3 regions of the Rahnella sp. CJA17(1/100) genome follow, and region 2 is predicted to be linked to each of the others. Evidence: predicted binding sites of a transcription regulator. Region 2 holds the regulator's gene; each other region holds the start of a gene.
What was found. Region 2 encodes Fur, which represses iron uptake genes when iron is present. Its sites were predicted from a motif close to ATAATAATGAGAACNACTATCAA; they were not measured.
Positions count from the first base shown of each region.

Region 1: the regulator Fur is predicted to act here: its motif matches at 1,863-1,885, upstream of AACU55_RS07410 (TonB-dependent receptor domain-containing protein).
Region 3: the regulator Fur is predicted to act here: its motif matches at 2,385-2,407, upstream of fes (enterochelin esterase).

Region 1 is NZ_CAWOJA010000011.1:241,901-247,826, forward strand. It holds gene AACU55_RS07410 (TonB-dependent receptor domain-containing protein) at 1-1,644, opposite strand, end outside; gene AACU55_RS07415 (TetR/AcrR family transcriptional regulator) at 2,032-2,643, shown strand; gene AACU55_RS07420 (siderophore-interacting protein) at 2,782-3,594, shown strand; gene AACU55_RS07425 (PadR family transcriptional regulator) at 3,597-4,079, shown strand; gene map (type I methionyl aminopeptidase) at 4,135-4,935, opposite strand; gene AACU55_RS07435 (ParD-like family protein) at 4,928-5,182, opposite strand; gene AACU55_RS07440 (hypothetical protein) at 5,342-5,731, shown strand; gene AACU55_RS07445 (pentapeptide MXKDX repeat protein) at 5,832-5,926, opposite strand, start outside.
Region 2 is NZ_CAWOJA010000044.1:18,426-24,351, reverse strand. It holds gene AACU55_RS16925 (methyl-accepting chemotaxis protein) at 1-1,552, opposite strand, end outside; gene fldA (flavodoxin FldA) at 1,974-2,501, shown strand; gene fur (ferric iron uptake transcriptional regulator) at 2,814-3,269, shown strand; gene chiQ (ChiQ/YbfN family lipoprotein) at 3,398-3,733, opposite strand; gene chiP (chitoporin ChiP) at 3,747-5,117, opposite strand; gene glnS (glutamine--tRNA ligase) at 5,596-5,926, opposite strand, start outside.
Region 3 is NZ_CAWOJA010000093.1:139,758-145,683, reverse strand. It holds gene AACU55_RS25340 (TonB-dependent siderophore receptor) at 2-2,272, opposite strand; gene fes (enterochelin esterase) at 2,501-3,841, shown strand; gene AACU55_RS25330 (ATP-binding cassette domain-containing protein) at 3,815-4,612, opposite strand; gene fepG (iron-enterobactin ABC transporter permease) at 4,609-5,637, opposite strand; gene fepD (Fe(3+)-siderophore ABC transporter permease) at 5,640-5,926, opposite strand, start outside.

The DNA.
Region 1 (5,926 bases), on a different contig from region 2:
GGTTTCGGTTTTCAGATTAGTGTTACCGATCAGCGCGTACTGACCACGGCCTGCATAGTTAGAACCGAGGTTCCAGGAGCCGTAAAGCTGGCTGGCATCCGGGAACTGGGCACCGCGCTGGTACTGCAGGTAAGTCATCAGCTTAGGGGTGATGTCATAGGTGAAGGCCAGTGATGGCAGGGCCTGTGTATCGGAGTTGGCTTTACCGTACAGAGTGGAAACCTGATCTTCAGAAACAATGCTGTTGGACAAGTCTGACAGGTTTTCTGCCTTGGTATTCTGATACGCGACACGCACCGCAGGCACCACAGAGAAGTTATGGCCGTCGAGGTCAAACTTGATGGTGTCTTGCAGGAAGCCGCCGAGGATATACGTCCGGCTGTTAGCTTCCGGCTGCATGATAGTCGTGAAAGCACTTTGATCCGGGCTTTCGCGGAACGGACGTTCAGTGTTGGACACGCGGCCGTTGATACCGGCACTCAGCTCATGACGACCCAGCGTTTTTAGCCAGCTGGTCTCCGCGCCGTAGGTGTTCACGTCATAGTTTGAGTAGACGTTCATCATCTGCTTACTTTCGTTTGGCAGATAGGTGTTGTCGTGTGCCTGGGTGTACTGGTAATACACTTTCGAGACGATGGCATCCAGGTAATCGTTGAATGGCGTCCATTCATCTTTCAGGCTCGCGCCCCAGCGGCGGGTGTTACTTTGCTGTTGTGCGGTACCCAGAATCGCGCTGCCAGCATTGTTCCAGGTATCGTAATGGGTGTGGTTCACTTTCTCGTAGTAATCGAGGGTGCCGGTGACTTTATGTACATCATTCGGCTGCCAGATGACTGACGTCATAATGGCGTCAGAGTGCCAGTTGGCCGGATACGCATCGAGCGTATCGCTGTTGTTGCTGGTTTCCTGGCCGTCGCGGCGGCTGATGGCGATCAGGCCCCGCAGGGTTTCGTCACCGGCGGCAGCGGTGATGCCGTTGTGCCAGGAACGATCCGAAGAATCATAATCAGACTGGTAACCGAAATAGACTTCCTTGCCCGGACGCAGGTAATCGTCGGCAGATTTTGGCAGGAAGGAAACGGCACCGCCGATGGAGGTGTTGGCGCGATCGGCTGATGTGGCGCCGGATTCAATATCCACCTGACCGTAAATATACGGGTCGATGTAATCGCGGCCAATACCAAAGGTGTTCAGGCCCGCACGGCTGACGTAGCTGCGCCCGGTAGCGTTTGGCTGCGGTATACCGTCGACGTCAATACCGACGCGGTTGCTTTCCAGTCCACGGATGTTATAGCCGGTATAACCGCTGCGGTCGAAGCCGCTTTTGCCGTTGCCGGAGCCGCCACTCGCGCCGGTCGCGGTGATCAGCGGCTCATAACGCATGATAGTGCCGAAATCATTACCGCCTTTTCGCTGCATTTCTGCCGCCGTGATGGTGGTTTTCGAGCCTGGTTTTTTATCCGGCATCGTTTCGGTGACAGTCATGACTTCTTCATTGTTCTGCGCCAGATCCTGCGCGGTACGCACCGCCGGTTTTTTTTTGATGGCTTCAGAAGATTGCGTATTGCTTGCTGTGAGATCGGTATTGTCTTTAACGGCTTCCGCTGCATTTACGTTAAAGGTGGTGGTGAGAATCGTCCCCATGAAAATGACGTTTTTCACCAAACCCTGCTGTGTAAAGGATTTGAACATTTGTTATAAGTCCTGGACTAATTTTTTTAAGTTCTGCTCGCATTTACTGCCTTTCGACAAATCAGACGCGCTGGTCATCTGCATGCAATTCTTCCGTGAAAAGGCCATTGTCCTTATAAAATATGGGTTTATTTAACATCCGCACCCATTTCGGCTTCGTGAGAATGATAATGATACTGATAATTGTTATCAACAAAATGATAAAAAAAATGTAATTCTTAACGAAATCTTTGCAATTCGTCTTTCGAAACGGGCCAGGGGGGCGCGGCTTTACAAGCCGGAAAGGCATGGTTAGAGTGGGTACAAATAGAAACTGTACCGTACAGTTAAGGAGTGAAAATGAAAGTACGTACCGAGGCCAGAAGGGATGCGATTGTGGATGCCGCGGCGGAATTATTTCAGGAGTGCGGCTACGAGCGTGCTTCGATGAATGAGCTTGCCCGGCGGCTTGGCGGATCAAAAGCCACACTTTACAATTACTTTCCCTCCAAAGAATCGCTGCTGGTGGCGGTGGTTAAAGCCTACGCCACCGGGCATCTTTCCGATGCCGTTGACGGGCTTTCCGCCCCCTTGCCTGATCTGCCGCTTGAAACGGTGCTGACCCGTTTTGGTGAAAGAATGTTGCTGGTGCTGACCAACGACGGTACCGCGCTGGCGGTATACCGGATGGTGATTGCCGAAGCCGGGCGTTCTGACATCGGTATGTTGTTTCACGATGCCGGTCCGGGTGAAGCCATCGAATCACTGGCGGCATTTTTAGCGCTGGCGATGCAAAAAGGGCAACTCGGCAATGCCGATGCCGATTTGCGCGCCCGCCAGTTTCTGGCGCTGGTGACGGCGCAAACCAATATGCGTTTGTACCAGAGCGACCCTGCGCCACTGGACGTCATCGAGATCAAGCAACTGGTGAAAAACGCCGTCGAGATGTTCCTGTACGGCGCCGTGCGCTAGCCATTTTTCCTCCGGCCACTGCAATCCGAAGCCATCCACCGCGATGGCTTTTTTGTTTTTCCTTACACTTTCCGGGATTGCGGAAAACATGACTAAGATATATCTTTCAGCAAACCTTACCGCAAAAGAGAGAACGTGATGGCACAACATCGCACTGAAACCCCTGCCGCAAATCTGCCGGTTCGTGTCAAAAATGAACTGGTTTTCCGTCATATCACGGTAAAAAACAGTGAAACGATTTCCGGCTGTTTTAAACGCATTGTATTAAACGGCGACGAGCTGAGCGGGTTTACGTCACGCGGCTTCGATGACCACATCAAACTGTTTTTCCCGGCGAATCCGGGGGATGTCATTACACCACCCACTGCAACCGAAGAAGGGATCGTGTGGGGCGAAGGGCCGCGTCCGCTGAACCGCGAATACACGCCGCTGCATTACGATGCACAGACCAACGAACTGACGCTGGATTTCTATATTCACGACGGGGGTGTCGCCAGCGAATGGGCGGCGGGTGCGAAACCGGGCGATAAACTGATCATCGGCGGGCCACGTGGTTCACTGATCATCCCGACTACCTATAAATGGCAGTTGTATGTCTGCGATGAAACCGGTCTTCCGGCAGTGAAACGCCGTCTGCGCGAGCTGAAACAGGCGGCGTCTGACGCCAAAATCACCGTGCTGGTGAAAGTGAAAGACGTGAGTTGCATCAGCTATTTAGAGGATGAACAAGACTTCAACATCGAATGGATTGTCAGCGACGGGCACAACGGTTATCAGGAAGATGACGCGGCGGTTAAAAAACTGAAAAGCCTGCCGCTGCCAGAAAGTGATTACTACATCTGGGTCACCGGTGAAGGGAAATTCGTGAAAGGGCTGAATGATTATTTTGTGGAAACCCGTGGATTGGATGCGAACCTGGTGCGTTGTGTGGCCTATTGGCATAATAAATAACGATGATGAATCATAAACACCGCCGCGAAAGAATGTTCGAAACGGGGGATATCCGCCTGCTGATGCTGCATTTTTTGCAGCGGCGTTCCGCCCACGGTTATGAACTGATCAAGGCCATCGAAGAATTATCCAAAGGTGAATACAAGCCGAGCGCCAGTATCATTTATCCGAACCTGACCTTTTTAGAAGAACAGGGGTTGATTTCGGCCAGCCAGGAAGAGGGCGGTAAGAAGCAATATGCGATTACACCGGAAGGCGCACAGTCGCTGGCTGAACAGGGAGAACTGCTCGGCTCAGTGACGGAAAAATTGCATTCGCTGGCGATTTTATCCAACAATCGCAGCATTCCTGAAATGCAGCGCGCGATAAACAATATCCGCATGGCGCTTAACCTGCGGCTGGCGAAAGGCCCCATCGCACAGGAGACACTGTATAAAATCACCGATGCGTTAGACCGGGCAACAAAAGAAATCGAGCGCAGTTAGCCGTACCTCAGAAAGCAAAAAGCCTCCGGATGGAGGCTTTACTGTCCCGGTATTGTCACTTATCTTCCGGCCACGGGGTCAGTATTTCGTAGCCATCTTTCGTCACCGCAATCATATGTTCCCATTGTGCGGACAACGAATGATCTTTAGTCACCACGGTCCAGCCATCGGGCAGGACTTTGTTTTGTTTTTTACCGGCATTGAGCATCGGTTCGATGGTAAATAACATGCCTTCCTGCAATACCAGCCCGTGACCTTGCTCACCATAATGCAGCACCTGCGGATCTTCGTGATAGCCCATGCCGATGCCGTGGCCGCAATACTCTTCCACAATGGAAAACCCTTCGCGTTTCGCCACCGCAGCAATCGCAAAGCCGACGTCGCCGAGCGTTGCGCCGGGACGTACCACTGCAATACCGGCCATCATTGCTTCATAGGTGGTATCCACCAGACGGCGCGCCATAATGCCGGGTTCACCGGCGTAATACATACGGCTGGTATCGCCGTACCAGCCGTCTTTGATCAGCGCCACGTCGATGTTAACAATATCGCCTTTTTTCAGCGCCTTATCGGAAGGAATGCCGTGACAAATCACGTGGTTGACGGAGGTGCAGGTGGTTTTCTGATAGCCGTGATAACCGATATTGGCCGGGATCGCCTGCAATTCGTTGACGATAAAATCGTGGCAGATGCGGTCCAGTTCGTTAGTCGTAACGCCTGGCACTACGTACGGCGTGATCATATGCAACACGCGCGCCGCCAGTTTACCGGCGATACGGGCTTTATCGATGCCTTCCGGCGTTTTGATCATGCGGTTATTGTTGACGAAATACCTGCTGTCTAAACCATTATTCATTGCTTGCCTTCCTGTGTGTGCCACCCACGTTTAACAGCGTGCGGATACTTCCGGTGTTTTCTTCAGATTCCATGCTGCACTGCACCAGCAATTGCGAAATCTGGCTGTGCGTCATATCAGGATGGGTTTCCATCAGCATGCCAATCTTCATCCAGTGCTCGGCCTGTGCGTTCATCGAACGCGTATAAGCCATGCTGGCAATACGCAAATTCTCGTGCATCAGTTCTGAAATCTTAATGATACCCATGGGCTTGCCTCGGTAGTATACGAATCATATATGTTTTATATACTACGCAAAGCGAAAACGAAACTCAACCGGCGAGTTTCATGACACCTTTCGGAAAATGGCGTATATTGTGTTGATTTTTCAAGCTCTTATCCCAAATTTTAAATCCAAAAGGTTCACATGAAATCTACAAGTAAGTTACTTATCGGCCTTGTCTGTGTCATGGCGCTTTCTGGCTGCGCGCGTACCGAGCCGGTAACGACGCCGCATACCACGCTGGCAACCCATAATTCAGAAAGTCAGATCAGAACCGCTATTATCGACGCAGGGCAAAAACGTGGCTGGATAATGACGGATGGCGCACCGGGCGTGATTAACGGTCATCTGAATAACCGTGAACACAAAGCAGATATCCGTATTACCTATGACACCCGCGGCTACACCATTAATTATGTCGGCAGCACCAATCTGCTGGCCGGGAAAGGCGAGATTCACCGCAGTTACAACCATTGGGTGAATAATCTCGACAATGATATTCAGATTCGCCTGGCGTCCAGTGCCACAAAATAATTAAGTGTTAAGGGGCGGGTTATTGGCTCTTAACAGAAAGTAAAACGCCCCCGCTGAACAGACGGGGGCGTTTTCGCTATATGGCCGGGTTTAGTGGCGCTTACTGGCCCGAGGACTCTTTTTTCATCGCGTCTTTGGACATGGAATCTTTCGACATGCTGTCTTTCTTCATGTGATCTTTCGACATGCAGTCTT
Region 2 (5,926 bases):
CTTTAAGTTTGAACGTAGCAACGGCATTGTTCAGCAATGAAGCCTGCTCTTCCAGTGATACCGCAGCCTGCGACGCCTGTTCTACCAGCGCGGCGTTCTGCTGTGTGACGCTGTCCATTTCTGTGACGGCAACCGCCACCTGACTGATTCCTTTGCTTTGCTCATCGGATGCAGAGGCGATTTCCGCCATGATGTCAGTGACATGCGTAATTGAGCGCACCACTTCATTCATCGTCTGACCGGCGTTTTCAACCAATTTCGAACCGCTGTCGACGCGGGAAACCGATTCGCTGATAAGCTGCTCGATTTCTTTCGCCGCCTGCGCACTGCGTTGTGCAAGATTGCGCACTTCGCTGGCAACCACTGCAAAACCGCGCCCCTGCTCGCCCGCACGTGCCGCTTCGACGGCAGCATTCAGCGCCAGAATGTTGGTCTGGAAAGCGATGCTGTTAATCACAGAAGTGATTTCAGCAATTTTCTTCGAGCTGCCGGAGATATCTTTCATGGTGCTGACCACGTCTGCCACGATGTTGCCGCCCTTCTGCGCGGTGGTGGAAGCCTCCATCACCAGCTGGCTGGCGTGATGCGCGTTATCGGCATTGTGTTTAACGGTAGCCGTCAGTTCTTCCATGCTGGCAGCGGTTTCTTCCAGCGCCGACGCCTGTTCTTCCGTACGGGAAGACAAATCGTTGTTCCCGGCTGAAATTTCTGACGCGCCCTGATAGATGTGATTGGTGCAGTTGCGGATGGTCTGAACGGTATTGACCAGGCTCAACTGCATCTCGTTCAGCAACGGAATCAGCTTACCGGCGCAGTTTTTACCGAATTCTTCCAGATAAAACGTCAGATCGCCGCTGGCGATCACCGCGAAGTGACCGCGGATTTTATCCAGCGGCTTCACCAGCGCCATCACCAGATAACGGTCAGTCAGCAATAAAATCACCAGCCCGATACCAAATGCCGTCAGCAGAATCACTTTGCTAAATGACGTCAGATGGGTGGATTGCCGTTGTGCCGCATCAAAATCGACAGCGATCTGACCGCTGACTTTCTCCATCGATGAGCCAAAGCTGCGGCTCAGTGCAGGTACGGTGGAATTGGCTAGCTGGTTATAGGACTCCGTATTTTTGCTGCGGGCTGCGTCGAACAATGGCGTGACGCCCTGCGTGATCAGATTTTCCCAACTGGTGATTAATTCCTGCACGGAGGAATCTTCCAGCCCCGGATGCGGTGCCGCTTTAAAACTGGCCAGAGCCTGCGTCAGCCCACTGAGTGATTGTTTGGCGGTATCAAAAATTTCCGGACCTTTTGACGGATCGGCCTGAAGCTGTGCCACGGCGCGGCTCAGGCGCGTCACGGTACGAAAATACTGATCATTTCCTTTATTGATCAGCGCCATATTGTTGACCAGCTCGGTACTATTTTTGGTATTTTGGGTCAGTGTGTCCAGTGAGGTGACGGTGTAAAGGGAAACACCTGCCCACATGACGCAAAAGATGCCAAGAATGGTTAATAAAGCGGCCCTGATGGTGATATTTTTTAAAAACTGCACGATATGCCTCTCTCGAAACATGTCTGTTTCTGGCCTGAGGATTGACGGGGATGCGGAGAATCAAGACAGGTAACCAGCAGGCAAGTGCCCCAGGACATGTTTGAACACCTCTCCGGGCATCGATTTCTTTATTATGTTGAGATTGCTCCCGAATCATCTATCGGCGGAATGTTCTCGAAATTTAGTATTGTGACGACTTATTTCTCAAACTTGCTTTTGACCTTATTAAGCCTGAGGTTAATTCGCCGCGGGTGAAAGCACACAAAGGCGATAACACTTAAAAATATTGCCCGATAAACTTATTTCCCAGTTAAGAAGGCGAGCAGAAGCATATTCTCCGCCGCACGAGTTTGCTATCATCTGCATTATTATTGCCTGCGTTGCAGAGCACTTCATTGAGAACAAGAGGTTAGGTAATCTTATGGCCGTTGTAGGTATCTTCTTTGGATCCGATACAGGTAACACCGAAAACATCGCAAAAATGATCCAGAAGCAATTGGGTAAAGATGTTGCAGAGGTGCATGACATTGCGAAGAGCAGCAAAGAGGATCTGGAAAAATTCGATATTTTGCTTATCGGCATTCCAACCTGGTATTACGGTGAAGCGCAGTGTGACTGGGACGACTTTTTCCCAACGCTGGAAGAGATAGATTTCGAAGGTAAGCTGGTGGCACTGTTTGGTTGCGGTGACCAGGAAGACTACGCCGAATATTTCTGCGATGCGCTGGGCACCGTGCGCGATATCATTGAGCCACGCGGCGCAGTGATTGTCGGACATTGGCCTACCGAAGGTTACCACTTTGAAGCATCTAAAGGCCTGGCGGATGATAAGCACTTCATAGGACTGGCAATTGACGAAGATCGTCAGCCCGAACTGACCAGCGAACGTGTTGATGCCTGGGTGAAACAGATCACAGAAGAACTTAGCCTTTCTGAAATTATTGGCTAAAAACCCTGTTGGCCCTGAGGATTTATTCTACAATTGAAGGGCCAAACTATTACTGAAATTAACAATTTAACTGCTACAAAATTGTAACTTTCGGTCGTATCAAGGTACACTGAGTTCCTCTGTTTTTTCTATTGATCAAGTCGTTGCATTCCAAATGTGACCGGCAATTTGTGATCTTTATTAACAGGCTGTCGTTGACGAGAATTGGCACATTGCGTTAAACGAAGAGACTAAACGAATAATTTTGTGCCGCCGATGCCACAGGCTGCATGCCTCAACTTGATTAGCACATAGTAACAGGACTGAATCCGCATGACTGACAACAACACCGCACTGAAGAAAGCCGGCTTAAAAGTCACGCTTCCGCGCCTCAAAATCCTGGAAGTGCTGCAAGCGCCGGAAGGTCATCACGTTAGTGCGGAAGATCTTTACAAGCAACTGATTGATATGGGTGAAGAAATTGGCCTGGCGACGGTTTACCGCGTTCTGAACCAGTTTGACGACGCCGGTATTGTCACCCGTCATAACTTCGAAGGCGGCAAGTCCGTATTCGAACTGACCCAGCAACATCACCACGACCACCTGATCTGTCTGGATTGCGGTCGTGTGATCGAATTCCGTGACGAATATATTGAAGGTCGTCAGCGTGAGATTGCTAAGAAACACGGTATCAAGCTCACCAACCACAGCCTGTATTTGTACGGTCACTGTGAAGCAGGCGATTGCCGCGAAGATGACTCTTTGCACAACGATAAACCTGCGCAGTAATCTGCACAGGCTTTGACTAAATTAACCGCTGAAAAGCGGTTTTTTTATGTCTGATATCGATGCAGATTGAGCCCGGATAGCAGGCATAAAAAACCCCGGCAAGCCGGGGCATGTTTCGCTGCTGAGATTCACGGCTTAGGTGAATTGTTCGTTTTTATTTCCTGCCATATTTTCCCGCAATCAGCAGCATATGCCTGACCGTCGCCAGTTTTACGCGCCGTCAGACATCGCTGGTAATCCACCACGCGCACCGTCTCCTGTTCTGCAAATTGCTGGTGGGCTTTTTCCTGTTTCAGTTTATTCAGTAACACCTCGCAGGATGCCAGTTTGTCCGGATTGCCTTCTGACGTATTGATACAGGCACGGTAATCTTCCCGCGTTTGGGATATTTGTGCCTGATCGGCGGTAGGTGCACAACCAGCCAGAAGCACGGACGACATCACAATCATCAGTAATTTATTCATCGACATAACGACCTCAGAAAATAGTGAATGGAGCGATGACAATGAATTTCACGTCTTTTTCATCCTGGAATATGTTGCCGTACCCGCCACTCCAGCTAGGAAGATCAGAGTGGTTGTCGTACTGGGTGTAATGCAGTTTGAACAACGTCCCTTTCGCGCGACCTTCCTGAATGGTGTACAGCGCATCCAGACTCCAGGCGCTTTCTTTCAGGCGCTGGCTCTGGTCGTAAGCGGCGTTGGTGCTCGGTTTGGCATCCCACGCATAGACGTACGAACCACCTACCGCTAAGCCCGGTAAATCCCATTTCGCCAGATCATAAAGCACGCCGGCATACACGGCTTTCTCACCGTTGGCGTTGAAGTCAGAACGGTTATCCCACCACACGTCAAGACGACCGTTTGAAGAGGAATAGGTCGGGGTCATACGTTGCAGGAAGTAACCCTGATTCCCTTCCGCTTTCACCATCGTCCCTTCCAGACGCCAGTTAAACTGCCCGGTGGTATAGCCGAAAGTCAGCGCCTGCAGCCATGCCAGACCGTCATACAGACTGTTCGGATCATTCTTGTCACTGATGCGGTCTTCTGCGCCATAGAACTGATAGCTGGTGGTCAGCGGATTACCCAGCAGATCCATTTTGTACGAGGCTTTAGCAAAATACTGATCGACATAACTTTCAGCCTGGCCAAATGCGCCTTCCAGTACGAAGTCATTTTTAAAATCATATTTCGCACCGAGCGAATGAATATAAGAAACGCCGGTTTTCTTGTCATTCTGGCGGAAATCATCCATTTCCAGATGCCACGGCGATTTATATTCATCAGCCCACATATAGGAGAAACTCAGTTCACCCGGGTCACCGAAATCGTGTTTATAACCGGCTTCCGCACCGCGATACGTACCCGGCATAAAGCTCCAGTGCGGTGCGATCAGCGTCTGTCCGGTAGGCTGAATATACCCTGCGTGCCCCCAGAATCCGCCGTATTTGAATTTACCGGCTGCCTTATAAAGACTGACCCCACTTTTATCCCCGGAATAATCTTCGTCGTAGGCGCGGTTGCTGTTGGAAAAGGCGATTTCGTTGGGATGGCCGCTCTCGCTGCTCTCGGCCATTTCAATCGCCGTAAAGGCTGCGATATCAATACCAAACATGTCCCAGGCATAGCCGGAAGAAAAATCGAGGTTCAGGTTAGCGGTAGAATGCGAAAGGTTGGTTGTATAGTCTTTGTAGTGGTCACTCGCCGGATCCATGTCCTTGCGGTCACGTTCACGCTGCCAGTAGTACACACCGCCGGTCAGTGTGGAATCATCAATAAAACCGGCTGCTTTGGTCTCTTGTGAAAACATCATTCCGCCACCCAGTAAGGTGCCGGCGAGAGAATACATGGCAGGTTTCAGGTAAGCCGATCCCCTGCCCCTGTTACGGTGCTTGTGCATAGAGATTCCTCATGTTGACTAAAAAAACGAGCAAAACCCAAACGGGTATAAAAAGCGGTCGCCAGAGGCGTAACCGGTTAAATCAACATCAAGAGTATTTTTCGCGACACGAATTATCAATGAGTAATTAATCATTAATTATCGAAATATGACAAAGTGCACATAAAGATGAAAAAGTATTACAGAGGTATGCAGGAAAGGATTAAAGCAGTGGGCTACAATAATACATAATTAAAACAGATGATTAAACAAAATCATCTTACAATTTAAACGTTTCAGCAATATGAACGGCTGTGGCACAACGTTTTAAAAGTAAGCATAGGAAATACATTAATTCGCGACGAAAAACAAAAGGCATCTCTGACAAGAATAACAGGCGAAAAAAAACGCAGCCTGAACTGCGTTTTTGTTACCTCATACTGAGGGCTTACGCGACGGGTTTGCTTTCCCAGGTATCACGCAGGCCAACGGTACGGTTAAACACCAGATGTTCAGCACTTGAGTAGCGGTTGTCGGCACAGAAGTAACCTTCACGCTCAAACTGCAGGCTGATTTCAGCCTGTGCAGCCACCAGTGATGGCTCCACGAAACCGTGGGAAATCACCAGGGAATCCGGGTTGATGGTGGTCAGGAAGTCTTCCGCCTGGCCCGGGTTTGCGACGCTGAACAGACGGTCATACAGGCGGAACTCAGCAGGTTTACCTTCAGACGCGGACACCCAGTGGATCACGCCTTTCACCTTGCGGCCATCGGCAGGA
Region 3 (5,926 bases), on a different contig from region 2:
CTCAGAAGTGCGTATTCAGGCTCATATAGAACGTGCGGCCCGGCTCGTTGTAGGTGGCCGCGCCTGCTCCGTACATATAGGCGCCGGTGGTGGCATTACCCACAGTCTGGGCATTACCCGCACGGAACTGGCGTTTGTCGAAGACGTTATCAATACCCGCCGTGACGCTGACATTTTTGGTCGCGGTGTAGGTGCCGCTCATGCCGACCACAGAATACGGGCTGACTTCATTCTTCTCACTGCCGGTGACGGCTTCACCCTTGTAGTTGTATTTCTTCGGCTTCTGACGGCCATACCAGGTCAGGGTAGATTGCAGAGAGAGATCTTCCGTCGCCTGCCAGCTCAGCGTGGAGTTGATGGTAAATTCCGGGATGATCGACAGATAATCGCCGGTCTCTTTGTCTTTACTTTCAATCATGTACGTGCCGTTGTTATTCCAGGAAACGGTGCTGCTGACCGGAATATTCAGCGTGCCCTCCAGCCCCTGAACCACGGCTTTCGGCACGTTTTCCCATTTATATACATCAGTTGTGCCGGTGGAGGACGTGCCGGTTGGCAGATAACCGGATTCGATTTTGTTGCGATAATCGTTGCGGAAATAGGTCACGCCCGCCTGATAACCGTTGCGGTGGAATTCCAGTCCGATCTCTTTGTTAACGCTGGTTTCCGCATCCAGATCTTTATTCCCCACCAGATAACAACCGCCGCCGCTGGCCGCACAACCCTGACCTTTACTGTACAGCACGTAGTTCGGGTTGGTCTGATACAGGCTCGGCGCTTTATAGGCGCGGGCGATACCCATTTTCAGGGTGAAATCGTCGCCCAGTTCCTGAGACAGGTTCAGCGACGGGCTCCAGTTATTGCCGACAATGGAGTGATGGTCGAAACGCAGACCCGGCACCAGCATGGTGCTGTCGGTCAGCTCAATATTATCTTCGGCAAACAGCGAGAAAATCTCTGCCTGAGAATAGGGGCTGCGGTTGGTGCTGTCGGTACCGGCAATCGCGCCGCCGAGCATAGCCTGCGTGTTGGAAGACGGATCTTTCATCTTCTGCTGGTTCCATTCCGTGCCGAACGTCGCGGTTTGCGGCACGCCCAGCTCAAACGGAATACTGACTTCGCTGTGCGCCAGAATGTCGCCCAGAGCGATGGTGTTGAAGTCTTCGTCAGAGAAGATGCCTTCGGTACCGCCCGCCAGCCCTTCATCCATGCGCGAGTTACGGGTTTTTTCGTACTGCACGTAGTTGTTGGTGGTCACACCGTTATCCCATGCGCCTTTGTAGGTCACCGAGTAGGACTGGCGGTAAATGCGGTTAGTCTCTTCACCGTACATGCTTTTCACCAAATCACTGGTGTTGGTGTTCTGCGTGTCGCCTGCGTACAGGTTGCCCTGACGGCTGTTGGACACTTCAAATTCCAGCGACTGCATACGGGCAAAATCCCAGTGCAACAGGGCGTCGATATTCTTATCGATCACGCCTTCGCGACCTGCCGGAACGGTGTCGGCATAGGTGCCGGTACGCTCAGACTGATGACCGTCGTTGATGTACTGCGCGTCAGCCTGCGTTTTGCTGTAGCCACCGAACAGGCGGAAACTGAACTGATCGTTGAGCGGGCCGGAGAGGCTGAAATCGGTACGTTTGGTCGAGCCTTCATCTTTATGTTGTGGTGCGTTCAGATAGGTATTCCAGGAACCGTGCCACTCCTGAGTGTCTTTTTTAGTGATGATGTTCACCACGCCACCCGCCGCGCCGTTACCGTAACGCGCCGCCGCCGGGCCGCGGATCACTTCGATGCGCTCAATCATATCGGGCGGAACCCAGCTTGTGTCGCCGCGGGTATCACGCTCACCGCGCCAGCCCTGACGCACTGAGTTGCGGCTGTTCACCGGCTTACCGTCGATCAGGATTAAGGTATTTTCCGGGCCCATACCCCGGATGTCGAGCTGGCGGTTATTACCGCGCTGGCCGCTGGTAGAGTTGCCGGTAAGGTTTACGCCGGGCATGGTGCGGATAAGTTCGTTGATGTCGCGTGCCGGAGGGCGTTTTTGGATTTCATCAGAAGTGATGGTGGAAACGCCGGGAGCCTGAAGGTTTTGCTGTGCGGCGGTGACAACCAGTGTGTCGCTGGTGTCTTCCGGTGTTTCTGCGGTGTTCTGGCTGGCGTCTGTTGTGCGGGTTGTGGTGCTTTCTGCCGCGCTGACGGGCAAAGAAAGTGCTGATCCCAGCCCGATTAAGGTTGCCAGAGAATAGTGTGGTAGCCTGCTTTTCATAGTGGATTCTGCCCTGAAATCCATCCGTTCCTGCAAAACAGATTTAGTGAACAGGAGGATGGCCTGTTGTGTGTGTATTTTTATCGTCCCGTTTACGGGCGGTAATACACTATTGCAAATGCAAACAATTATCAATACGATTCCCATTCATAATTTGCAGGAAGCAGGTCAATTATTCTGCAAATTATGCCTTCTCTCACTGCCAAAAGACTGTAAAGCGTAAACATGATGAAATCGCAGTTTCCGGAAAAACCCACCGCGCAGGCGATGTTAGCAAGCTCTCAGGCGGGAAGTGCTGAATGGTGGAAAGACATTAAAGCGCAGGGTTCACCCTTGATCGAACGGCTGAATGATGACGTATGCAACGTGACGTTCTTCTGGCGGGATCCGCAGGGCAGTGAGGCGACATCGGATTTCCAGCGGGTGTGGATCAACATCAACGGCATCACCGATCACCATCAGTCTTTACCGCCGCAAAGTCTGCAAAGACTTGCGGGAACCGATGTCTGGTCGCTGAGTATTACGCTGCGCTCCGGCTGGCGCGGCAGCTACAGCCTGATCCCGCGCACCGGGCCCGGCAGAGAGTTCCCGCAGGATCCCGATGCTTATACCGCCATGCTGGCTGCGCGGGAATGGTGGAAAGATATGTTCGCCCATGCGATTTATGACCCGCTGAATCCGAATCAGCCGTGGCCGGGGGCGAAATCTCACGCTCTGTCGCCGTTGCATATGCCCGACGCATTGCCGCAGCCTGCCTGGCGGGAGTTTGATCTCCACGGTGCCGCGTTGCCACAGAAACCGGCAAAACTGCAAACCTATCAGTGGAACAGTGCGCGTCTGGGCAACCGGCGCAAGGTCTGGATCTACACCACCGGCGAAAGCCAGGATCCGGCATCGCGCCCGCTGGCGCTGTTGCTCGACGGCCAGTTCTGGGCGCAGCAGATGCCGGTCTGGCAGCCGCTGATGCAACTGACGCAGGAAGGCACATTGCCGCAGGCCGTCTACGTGCTGATTGATGTGATCGATACACAGACCCGCAGCCGCGAACTGACCTGTAATGCAGATTTCTGGCTGGCCGTTCAGGAGGAGTTATTGCCCGCCGTGGCGACGCTCGCACCGCACAGCAGCGATGCGAACAAAACAGTGGTGGCGGGGCAGAGCTTTGGCGGGCTGTCAGCGTTGTACGCCGGTTTGCACTGGCCGCAGCGCTTCGGTCTGGTACTCAGTCAGTCCGGTTCTTTCTGGTGGCCGCGACGTAATAAATCGCAGCAGGATGAAAATCCTGACGAGGCGGATTTGTTACTGCGTGAGGTGAGTAACGGGCTGGGGGCTGCCAGCCATCTGAAAATTTTCATGGAAGCGGGCAGCAATGAACGACTGATTTATCAGGTGAATAATCAGATGGATGAGCTGCTGAGCCGCACCAAAAACAGCGTGCATTATCGCGTGGTCGATGCCGGTCACGATACGCTGAGCTGGCGCGGCGGATTAGCCGATGGCCTTCAATACCTGTGGAACGAAGAGCCGTGCAGCGCCGGAGATTCAACCGTTACCCAGCGGGATAATTAACGGTGTATGCGAAACCGGGCAGTCGATAATGGCGCAGCGCAGCCCGAAAACCTGTTCGATCAGTGCCGGTGTGACGATGTCTGCCGGTGCGCCCTCAGCCAGTATTTTTCCATCGCGCATGGCAATCAGATGCCCGGCGTAACGACATGCCTGATTCAGGTCGTGCAACACCACCACCAGCGTGCGGCCGTTTTCCTGATTCAGGCGACACATCAGTTCCATCAAATCAATCTGATGCGCGATATCCAGCCAGGTTGTCGGTTCATCCAGCAATAACAACGGCGTTTGTTGCGCCAGCACCATGGCTATCCACACCCGCTGGCGCTGTCCGCCGGAAAGTGAATTCACCGTGCTTTCCGCCAGTTCGAATACTCCCGTTGCGTGCATGGCGTCGTTCACCGCCAGCGTATCTTGTGCTGTCCAGCGGCTGAACAGGCTTTGATGCGGGTAACGCCCGCGGGCCACCAGATCCGCCACACTGATATCGCCCGGTGCCGTTGAGCTTTGCGGCAGCAGGCCGAGGCGTTTCGCCACGTCCCGGGTGCCGTAATCGCCAATCAGCTTACCGTCGAGAAATACCGTGCCGGATTGCGGCGGCATCAGGCGGCTGAGCGTGCGCAATAATGTGGATTTACCGCAGGCATTCGGCCCGATAATCACGGTGAGTTTTCCCTGAGGGATAGAGACGGAGAGTTCGCGGGCGACGATTTTTTTATCGTAACCCAGCGTCAGATCTTTCGCGTACAAAGGGGAAGAGTGTTCAGTATTCATGAGCGTCGCGACTCCCGGATCAGCAACCCAATCAGATAAATGCCGCCCAGACTGACGGTCAGCACGCCTACGGGTAACTGATAGGGCGTGAACAGCCGTTGTGCAGTGACATCGGCGGCGAGCAACAGCAGCGCGCCGGTCAGCGCCGCGAAAAATAAAGCGTGCTGCTGGCTGGCGCAAAGACGACGCGAAATTTGCGGTGACACCAGCGCAATAAAGGAAATTGGCCCGGCCAGCGCGGTGGCCGCGGCGGTCAACGCCACGCCCGCCAGCATCAGCAATAAACGTGAACGCGCTACCGGTACGCCCAGCGCACAGGCGGCATTATCGCCCATTTCGAGCAACCGCATCGGAGCGGATAAGCAACGCGCCAGCATGCAGGCGACGATAATCATCCCGGTCGCCGGCAGGCTTTTCTCCCATGTTATGCCATTGAGCGAACCAGCATTCCACAAGCCAGCCGTCAGCGCCGATTCCAGCGAGGCGTGAATAATCAGCCAGGTATTGACCGCAATCAGCAGCGCCCGTACGCCGATACCGACGATAATCAGGCGGAACGTTTCGATGCCCTGACGCCACGCCAGGGCGTATACCACCAGTGCGGTCACGACGCCGCCTGCCATCGCGCCGGGGAGAAGGTCGCCCGCAGCGCCATTGAACAACACGATAATCAGCAGAACGCCGGTATACGCGCCGGTGTTAAAACCGATAACGTCCGGACTTCCCAATGGATTGCGCAGCAGCGACTGAAAAATCGCGCCGCTGATGCCGAGTGCGGCACCGAGAACCATCGCCATCACCACGCGCGGCAGACGCCATTGCGTGACAATAATGCTCAGGTTTTTCGGCCCGTCGCCGAGCAGGGCGCCGACAACCTGCGACGGCGTCAGTGCCAGTGTCCCGCTACCCAGCGCGTAAACCGCCAGCAGGATCAGGCATAACACCAGTCCGCAGGCGGTCAGAAAGGGGCGCGACAGCAGCAAAGGTTTTTTCAGCGGGCGAGGTTCTGTAAGAGTCTGGCTCATGGTTAACCTCTGTGTAATCCACCGGGACGGCGTACCAGGAAAATAAGCACCGGCGCGCCGATAAAGGCGACCACCACGGAAACCCGCAATTCTCCGGTCACCAGAAAACGCCCGGCGATATCGGCTGCCAGCAACAGCGTCGGGGTTAACACCAGCGTCCACGGCAGCATCCAGCGCGGATCCGCACGACAGATCCAGCGCGCCATATGCGGCACCATCAGGCCGACAAAGGCGATGGGGCCGACAGCCGCTGTGGCGCTGCCGCACAACAACGTAATCGCCAGTAATC